2 regions of the Comamonas sp. Z3 genome follow, and region 1 is predicted to be linked to the other one. Evidence: riboswitches for the same ligand, from Rfam matches in the RefSeq annotation. Region 1 holds a riboswitch; the other holds the start of a gene.
The links. Region 1 has a riboswitch for S-adenosylhomocysteine ahead of ahcY (adenosylhomocysteinase). Riboswitches for the same ligand answer to the same signal wherever they lie in the genome.
Positions count from the first base shown of each region.

Region 2: linked by a shared signal. The riboswitch ahead of metH (methionine synthase) and the one ahead of ahcY (adenosylhomocysteinase) in region 1 are both predicted to bind S-adenosylhomocysteine.

Region 1 covers NZ_VOQU01000002.1:64,371-68,988, forward strand. Annotated here, with positions in the region: gene FSY59_RS05005 (sensor histidine kinase KdpD) at 1-1,073, shown strand, start outside; gene FSY59_RS05010 (response regulator) at 1,109-1,816, shown strand; S-adenosyl-L-homocysteine riboswitch at 1,835-1,931, shown strand; gene ahcY (adenosylhomocysteinase) at 2,007-3,437, shown strand; gene FSY59_RS05020 (TlyA family RNA methyltransferase) at 3,727-4,618, shown strand, end outside.
Region 2 covers NZ_VOQU01000003.1:389,410-394,027, forward strand. Annotated here, with positions in the region: gene FSY59_RS10300 (PACE efflux transporter) at 1-37, shown strand, start outside; gene gltS (sodium/glutamate symporter) at 145-1,383, opposite strand; S-adenosyl-L-homocysteine riboswitch at 1,801-1,910, shown strand; gene metH (methionine synthase) at 1,947-4,618, shown strand, end outside.

The DNA of each region.
Region 1 (4,618 bases):
CGCGCATTGCGCTGACCACCATGTCAGGCGTCTTCGACGCCCAGACCGGGCTGCTGGTGCCCGATGCCGACGAGCAGCTGCAGCTGGCGCAGGGCAGCGAGGGTCCGATCGATACCAGCGTGGGCCGCTGGAGCATGGAGCATGGCCAGATGGCCGGCTACGGCACCGATACCCTGGCCGCCGCGCCGGCGCTGTATGTGCCGCTGATGGCGCCCGTGCGCTCGCGCGGCGTGCTGGTGCTGCAGCTGCGCGCGCCGCAGAAACTGCGGGTGCCCGAGGAGCGCCGCCTGCTCGATGCCTGTGCCAGCCAGATCGCACTGGCGCTGGAGCGCGTGCATTTTGTGGAAGTGGCGCAGCAGACCCAGATTGCCATGGAGGGCGAGCGCATGCGCAACACCTTGCTCTCGGCCGTCTCGCACGATCTGCGCACGCCGCTGACGGGCATTCTGGGAGCCGCCCAGGCGGCCTTGCCGCATGCGCCCCAGGGGCCTGCGCATCACATGCTGCTGCAGATTCGCAATCAGGCCCAGGCGCTGCAGCAGCTGGTGGACAACCTGCTGGCCATGGCACGCCTGCAGCAGGGCGGCGTGCAGCTCAAGCGCGAATGGCTGCCGGTGGACGAGCTGGTCGGCAGTGCGCTGGCGCAGATGCGCGAGCGACTGGCAGCTCATGTGCTGCAGACCTCGCTGCCGGCCGATCTGCCCTTGCTGCAGCTCGATGCCGTGCTCATGGAGCGGGTGCTGGTCAATCTGCTGGACAACGCCATCAAATACACGCCCGAGGGCACGAGCATCATCGTGGCCGCGCGCGTGCTGGGCAGCGACTGCGTGCTGAGCGTGCAGGATGCCGGGCCGGGCCTGCCGGTGCATCTGCCTGTCGAGCAGTTGTTCGAACCCTTTACCCGCGGGCAGGCGGAGAGCGCCGTGTTCGGCATGGGGCTCGGGCTGGCGCTGGCGCAGCGCATCGTGCAGGCCCATGGCGGCCGATTGCAGGTGGCACAGGCAGAGCCCGGGCCGGGCACCGTCTTCAGCATCTCGCTGCCCGTGCCCGAGCAGCCGGCCATGGACGAATGAGCCGACAATCCCGTGCATCCCATGCAAATCCGAACATGACAAGCGCCTCCCCCCGCATCTTGCTGATTGAAGACGACGCCAGCATCCGCCGCTTTGTGCGCCTGGCACTGGAGGACGAAGGCTGGCAGGTGTTCGAGTCCGAAACCGCCAGGCGCGGCCTGATCGAGGCCGCCAGCCGCCAGCCCGATGCCGTGGTGCTGGATCTGGGCCTGCCCGATGCCGATGGCAAGAGCGTGATTGCCGAGCTGCGTGGCTGGAGCCAGCTGCCGATTCTGGTCCTGTCCGCGCGCGAGCGGGAGGAGGAGAAGGTGGCGGCGCTGGACGCCGGTGCCGACGACTATCTGACCAAGCCCTTTGGCGTGCCCGAGTTGCTGGCCCGGCTGCGCGTGATGCTGCGCCGCCGTCAGCAGGCGTCGGCAGCAGACAAGCCCGGCAGCTGTGCGCGTTTCGGCACGGTGGTGGTGGATCTGGCGGCCCACGATGTCAAGCGCGACGGTGTGGCTGTGCACCTGACGCCCATAGAGTTCCGTCTGCTGGCGACCCTGATTGCCGGCCATGGAAAGGTGCTGACGCACCGCCAGCTGCTGCTGCAGGTCTGGGGGGCGGAGTACCTGGACCGCCCTCACTATCTGCGCGTGCACATGGCCAATCTGCGCCAGAAGATAGAGAGCGATCCGGCCCAGCCCCGGCATCTGATCACCGAGTTGCAAGTCGGTTATCGCTTGGTGGGACTGGAAGGCTGATTCCTTTATAATCGCCGTCCATCCGAGGAGCGTTGCAGCGTTCCCCAGCCAGCCATGAGCTGGCCTGCGCGGGGCGTGAGGCTCGGATTTCATCCCGCAACGACGCTCGCCCACGCTTTCTGTGCGGTGAGCCGGTTTATTCCCCCTCTGCTGCAGAACGTGGTTTTTCATTCAAGATTTGGAGAAAACCATGAACGCTGCCGTGCGCTTCAACCCCGCTGATTCGGCCATTACCGATATTTCCCTGGCTGCCTGGGGCCGCAAGGAAATCAGGATCGCCGAAACCGAGATGCCCGGTCTGATGGCCGTGCGTGAGGAGTTCGCTGCTGCCCAGCCCCTGAAGGGCGCGCGCATCACCGGCTCGCTGCACATGACCATCCAGACCGCCGTGCTGATCGAGACGCTGACGGCTCTGGGCGCGCAAGTGCGCTGGGCCTCGTGCAACATCTTCTCGACCCAGGACCACGCAGCGGCTGCCATCGCCGAAACCGGCGTGCCAGTCTACGCCATCAAGGGCGAGTCGCTGGAAGACTACTGGAACTACACCCACTCCATCTTTGAATTCGGCGCCGCCGGCACCGAAGGCGAAGGCCCCAACATGATCCTGGATGACGGCGGCGACGCCACCATGCTCATGCACCTGGGCAAGCGCGCCGAGAAGGATCTGTCCGTGCTGGCCAACCCCGGCTCGGAAGAAGAGCGCATCGTCTTCGCCGCCATCAAGGCCAAGCTGGCCCAGGACCCGACCTGGTACAGCCGCAAGTCGGCCCAGATCATGGGCGTGACCGAAGAGACCACCACCGGTGTGCACCGCCTCAACGAAATGTCGGCCAAGGGCACGCTGCTGTTCCGCGCCATCAACGTCAACGACTCGGTGACCAAGTCCAAGTTCGACAATCTGTACGGCTGCCGCGAATCGCTGGTGGACGGCATCAAGCGCGCCACCGACGTGATGATCGCCGGCAAGGTGGCTTGCGTGGCCGGCTACGGCGACGTGGGCAAGGGCTCCGCCCAGGCGCTGCGCGCGCTGTCGGCCCAGGTCTGGGTGACCGAGATCGACCCCATCAACGCCCTGCAGGCCGCCATGGAAGGCTACAAGGTCGTGACCATGGAATACGCTGCCGACAAGGCCGATATCTTCGTGACCACCACCGGCAACAAGGACATCATCCGTCACGAGCACATGGTTGCCATGAAGGATCAGGCCATCGTCTGCAACATCGGTCACTTCGACAACGAAATCGATGTGGCTTCGATCGAGAAGTACAAGTGGGAAGAAGTGAAGCCCCAGGTGGACCAGATCGAGTTCCCCGACGGCAAGAAGATCACCCTGCTGGCCAAGGGCCGTCTGGTGAACCTGGGTTGCGCCACCGGTCACCCCAGCTTTGTGATGTCCAACTCCTTCGCCAACCAGACCCTGGCCCAGATCGAGCTGTTCACCCGTCCCGACGCCTACGAAGTGGGCAAGGTCTATGTGCTGCCCAAGATCCTGGACGAAAAGGTCGCCCGGCTGCACCTGAAGAAGGTCGGCGCCATGCTGACCGAACTGAGCGACGAGCAGGCCGCTTATATCGGCGTGAGCAAGCAGGGCCCTTACAAGCCTGAAACGTATCGCTATTAACTCCCCCTGAGGCGCTTTGCGCCTTCCCCCTCTCTGGCTTCGCCGGAGGGGGACGACAGCCTCGCTGCGAGGCGGCTCTTGCTCGCTGTCCCTTGTTTGGTGTGCGCCAGCATCGGGGTTGTGTTGATTTATTTGATAGCTGCTTGCGCTTGTTAGGTAATGATTTCAGATAGATATCTATCTGAATCTCAAGCAAGACGAACGCAAGCAGCTATCTAAAAAAGATTTCTTTTGCCCGTTGCACGCCGTGCAGCGCCTGGCACCGGTTTATTTCAAAGGAAGCGACGCTATGCGCGCAGATGTTTTTTTGGTTGAAGCAGGTCATGCTGCCACCCGTTCCCAGGCCCAGCGCCTGATCGCCTCGGGTGTGGAGTGGCGGCTGACGCCGCTGGCGCCTTGGAAGAAAGTGGCCAAGAACGGCGATGACATTCCTGCCGGTGCCGAGCTGCAGCTGCTGGACGCCGCCGAGGCCAAATACATCTCGCGCGGCGGGCTCAAGCTCGAAGGCGCGCTGGCCGCGACCGGCCTGAGCGTCAAGGGCTTGCGCTGCCTGGACGTGGGCCAGAGCACGGGCGGCTTCACCGATTGCCTGCTGCAGGCCGGTGCGACACAGGTCATCGGCCTCGACGTGGGCCACGGCCAGCTGCACGAGCGCCTGAAGAATGACGAGCGCGTGGTCTGCGTCGAGGGCTTCAACGCCCGCGCGCTGACGCCCGAGCTGCTGGAGAAGGCCTGCGACGAGGCGCTGTGCGAAGTCATCGAGGAAGAAGAGGACAACGACACCCAGCCCGTCGCCCCCTATGCCTGGATGCGCAACGGCGGTCAGGTCGATGAGGACTATGACGACAGCGACGATGCCAAGGAGCAGGATGTCGAGAGCTTCAAGGCCGAGCGCGCCGCCAAGGCCAAGGCCCGGGCCGAAGGTCTGGCTCCGGTGGAACTGCGCCGCAAGCCCGGCACCGAGAATATCGATATCACCCCGGCATTTGATTTCGTGACCGGCGATCTGTCCTTTATCTCGCTGACCCTGGTGCTGCCTGCCGTGGTGCAGCTGCTCAAGCCCCATGGCCAGCTGCTGATGCTGGTCAAGCCGCAGTTCGAGCTGCAGCCCGGCCAGATCGGCAAGGGCGGCATCGTGCGCGACACGGCCCTGTACGCCGAGGTCGAAAAGCGCATTCGCG
Region 2 (4,618 bases), on a different contig from region 1:
CGGCCTGCCGGCTTCGGCGCAGGCGGTGGCGGCCTGACCCCGGCCTGACCTGCCTGTGACGCTTGCCCGGCAAGTGTGAGCAGCCATGAAAAAGCGTGTTCCCGCCTGGCAGGAACACGCTTTTTTTTTGGGCTGATGCAGCGATCAGCGAAGAATGCTGAGCATGGCCTGCAGCACAAAGGCGTTGATGATGTCGATGAAGAAGGCGCCGACCAGGGGCACGATCAGAAAGGCCTTGTGCGAAGGGCCGTACTGGTTGGTGATGGCCTGCATATTGGCCACGGCCGTGGGCGTGGCACCCATGCCGAAGCCGCAGTGGCCGGCGGCCAGCACGGCGGCGTCGTAGTTGCGGCCCATGATGCGGAAGGTCACGAAGGCCGCATACAGCGTCATGACGATGGCCTGTGCGGCCAGAATGACCATCAGCGGGCCGGCCAGATCGGTCAGCTCCCACAGCTTGAGCGACAGCAGCGCGATGGCCAGATACATGGACAACGAGGCATTGCCGAAGACGTCGATGGCGCGGTCGAAGACCTTGAAGCCGAACATGTAGTCCAGCACGTTGCGGATGATCACGCCGCCGCCCAGCGCCCAGACAAAGGTAGGCAGCTGGATGACCGTTCCCATGGTCAGGCCGGTCATGAATTCGGCAAAGGCCAGGCAACCCGCGAAGAGGGCCAGCGTCTCCACCGCCGCATCGGCCGTGATCAGGCGCGGAGCCTTGTTGGGCGACTCGAAGTTGGCGACCTCGCTGCCTTCGCTCACGGTGGGCGCATCGGCGCGCAACTGTTCGGACTCGGTCAGTGGCTGGGCCAGCTGATGGCGCGTGATCAGCCGCTTGGCCAGCGGGCCGCCCACCAGGCCGCCGATGATCAGGCCGAAAGTGGCGCAGGCAATGCCCAGGGTGGTGGCTCCCGTGAGGCCGTATTGGTTTTCGAGCACCGAGCCCCAGGCTCCGGCCGTACCGTGACCGCCCACCAGCGTGATGGAGCCCGCGACCAGGCCGATCAGCGGATCCAGTCCCAGCACGGACGCCAGACTCACGCCCACGATGTTCTGCATGATGATGAAGACGGCAATCACACCCAGGAAGAGGAACAGCGCCGAGCCACCCTCGCGCAGCTTGGCGAAGTTCGCGCTCAGGCCGATGGAGGAGAAGAACACCAGCATGAACGCCGACTGCAGGCTGCCTTCGAAGCTCAGCGCCAGTCCCGTGGTCTGATGCAGCATGAAGATGATGGCCGCCACGACCAGGCCACCGGATACCGGCTCGGGAATATTGAAGTCGCGCAGAAAGCGGATATGTCTTGTCATGAGCTTGCCAAGCATGAGCACAAGCACGGCCATGATGAGGGTGTAGTACGCGCCGAAGGTCACGTTCATGAAGATCTCCTGGGTGTTCCATGCGATGGCCGAACGGCCTGCCCGGTCAGGGCTGGCAATCGGCTGTGCATGGCTGAGCACATGGACCGGACATTTGCTGTCGATGGTGCCAAAGACTCAAAGATAGGGGCTGTAGGTGCTTGTCCACTCATGGCCGGCGGCCCGTCGGTGCGGGCTGGCTGAGAGCAGGAAAGCGATGTGCGCCATTCCTTGCGGATGCGCACCATGCCACGAATATGCTTGAAACGAGATGGCTGCATTCGTTTTTTGCGAAATTACCTTTTGCCGTGCTCCTGTTTTTGGGGTGCGGAAAGTCGAATCTGCTATAGCCATCCGCAAGCAGCGCGCTTCGGCCGTCAATGGGCAAAGTGCCTTGAAGCCCTGATTGCCCGGCCTCGCCGTAGAATGTCGGGCTTCACCCCCGAGGAGCGCTGCAGCCGGTCATCACAGAGATGTTTGACCCGTCAGGCTCGGGGTGGCAGATCCGGTTGGCGATCTGCCCGTACCCACAACGGCGCTCACCTGTTCTCGATTCTGTTTCTGGTTTTCACACAGGTGAGCTGATGTCCGCTGCTACCCCTTCCACCGCCATTCCTCCCATGCGCCTGTCGGGCCTGGAGCCCGTCTTCATCGGCGATGAGACGCTGTTCGTCAACGTGGGCGAGCGCACCAACGTCACCGGCTCCAAGGCCTTTGCGCGCCTGATCCTGAACGAGCAGTACGAGGAAGCGCTGGCCGTGGCGCGCCAGCAGGTGGAAAATGGCGCCCAGGTGATCGATGTGAACATGGACGAGGCCATGCTGGACAGCAAGGCCGCCATGGTGCGCTTTCTGAACCTGATCGCCTCCGAGCCCGATATCGCCAAGGTGCCGGTGATGGTGGACAGCTCCAAATGGGACGTGATCGAGGCCGGCCTGCGCTGCCTGCAGGGCAAGGGCATCGTCAACTCGATCTCCATGAAGGAGGGCGTCGAGGAGTTCAAGAAGCACGCCAAGCTGGTCAAGCGCTATGGCGCTGCCGCCGTGGTGATGGCGTTTGACGAAAAAGGCCAGGCCGACACCTTTGCGCGCAAGATCGAGATCTGCGAACGCGCCTACCGCATTCTGGTCGACGAAGTGGGCTTCCCGCCCGAGGACATCATCTTCGACCCCAATATCTTTGCGGTGGCCACCGGCATCGAAGAGCACAACAACTACGGCGTCGATTTCATCGAGGCCGTGCGCTGGATCAAGCAGAACCTGCCCGGTGCCAAGGTCTCGGGCGGCGTCTCCAACGTGAGCTTCTCCTTCCGCGGCAACGACCCCGTGCGCGAGGCCATCCACACCGTGTTCCTCTATCACGCGATCGGGGCTGGCATGGACATGGGCATCGTCAATGCCGGCATGGTCGGTGTGTATGACGACCTGGAGCCGCAGCTGCGCGAACGCGTGGAGGATGTGGTGCTCAACCGCCGCCCCGATGCGGCCGAGCGTCTGCTGGAGATCGCCGACAGCGCCAAGGGCGCGGCCAAGGACGACAGCAAGAAGCTCGAGTGGCGCGGCACGCCCGAGGCACCGAAGACCGTGGGCGAGCGTCTGTCGCATGCCTTGGTGCACGGCATCACCGACTTCATCACCGAAGACACCGAAGAGGCCTACCAGCAGATCGTGGTGCAGGGCGGCGGCCGCCCGCTGCACGTGATCGAAGGCCCGCTCATGGACGGCATGAATATCGTCGGCGACCTGTTCGGTGCCGGCAAGATGTTCCTGCCCCAGGTGGTCAAGTCCGCGCGCGTGATGAAGCAGGCCGTGGCCCACCTGGTGCCTTATATCGAGGAAGAGAAGCGCCAGCAGGAAGCGGCGGGCCTGGACGTGACCAGCAAGGGCAAGATCGTCATCGCCACCGTCAAGGGTGATGTGCACGACATCGGCAAGAACATCGTCACCGTGGTCCTGCAGTGCAATAACTTCGAGGTCATCAACATGGGCGTGATGGTGCCCTGCCACGAGATCCTGGCCAGGGCCAAGGCCGAGGGCGCGGACATCATCGGCCTGTCGGGCCTGATCACTCCCAGTCTCGAGGAGATGCAGTATGTGGCCGGCGAGATGGACAAGGACGACTACTTCCGCATCAAGAAGATTCCGCTGCTGATCGGCGGTGCGACCTGCTCGCGCGTGCATACGGCCGTGAAGATTGCGCCCAAGTACGACGGCCCCGTGGTCTATGTGCCCGACGCCTCGCGCTCGGTCAGCGTGGCGCAGAGCCTGCTGGGCGAAGGCAAGCAGGCCTATCTGGACGAGCTGAGCGCCGACTACGACAGGGTGCGCACCCAGCATGCCAACAAGAAGAAGACGCCGCTGTGGACGCTGGAGCAGGCCCGCGCCAATGCTGCCGTGGTGAACCATGCCCCCGTGGTGCCGCGCACCCTGGGCCGCCGCGTCTTCAAGAACTTCGACCTGGCCGAAATCGCCCAGTACATCGATTGGGGCCCGTTCTTCCAGACCTGGGATCTGGCGGGGCCCTACCCGGCCATCCTCGACGATGAGGTCGTGGGCGTGGAAGCGCGCAAAGTGCTGGCCGATGCCAAGCTCATGCTGCAGAAGATCATCGACGGCCGCTGGCTGCAGGCCAATGGCGTGATGGGCCTGTTCCCGGCCAATCGCGTGGGCGACGACATCGTGTTCTACACCGACGAATCACGCAGCCAGGTGCTGACCACCTGGTACGGGATGCGCCAGCAGACCGAAAAACAGGCCGTGGACGGCCCGGATGGACGGCCCGTGATGCGCCCCAGCCGCTGCCTGGCCGATTTTGTGGCCACCAAGGAGTCGGGCATTGCCGACTATGCCGGCCTGTTTGCCGTGACAGCCGGTATCGGCGCCGAAAAGAAGGACAAGGAATTCGAAGCTGCGCTGGACGACTACAGCGGCATCATGTTCAAGGCCCTGGCCGACCGCCTGGCCGAAGCCTTTGCCGAATGCCTGCACCAGCGCGTGCGCAAGGATCTCTGGGGCTATGCCGAAGACGAGGACCTGAGCAACGAGGAACTCATCAAGGAAGCCTACAAGGGCATTCGCCCCGCGCCCGGCTACCCTGCCTGCCCCGATCACACGGCCAAGATCGACCTGTTCAAGGCGCTGCAGGCCGATGAGATCGGCATGACGCTGACCGAGAGCCTGGCCATGAACCCGGCATCCAGCGTGAGCGGCTATTACATTGGCAACCCCGAAGCGGCCTACTTCAACGTGGGCCAGAT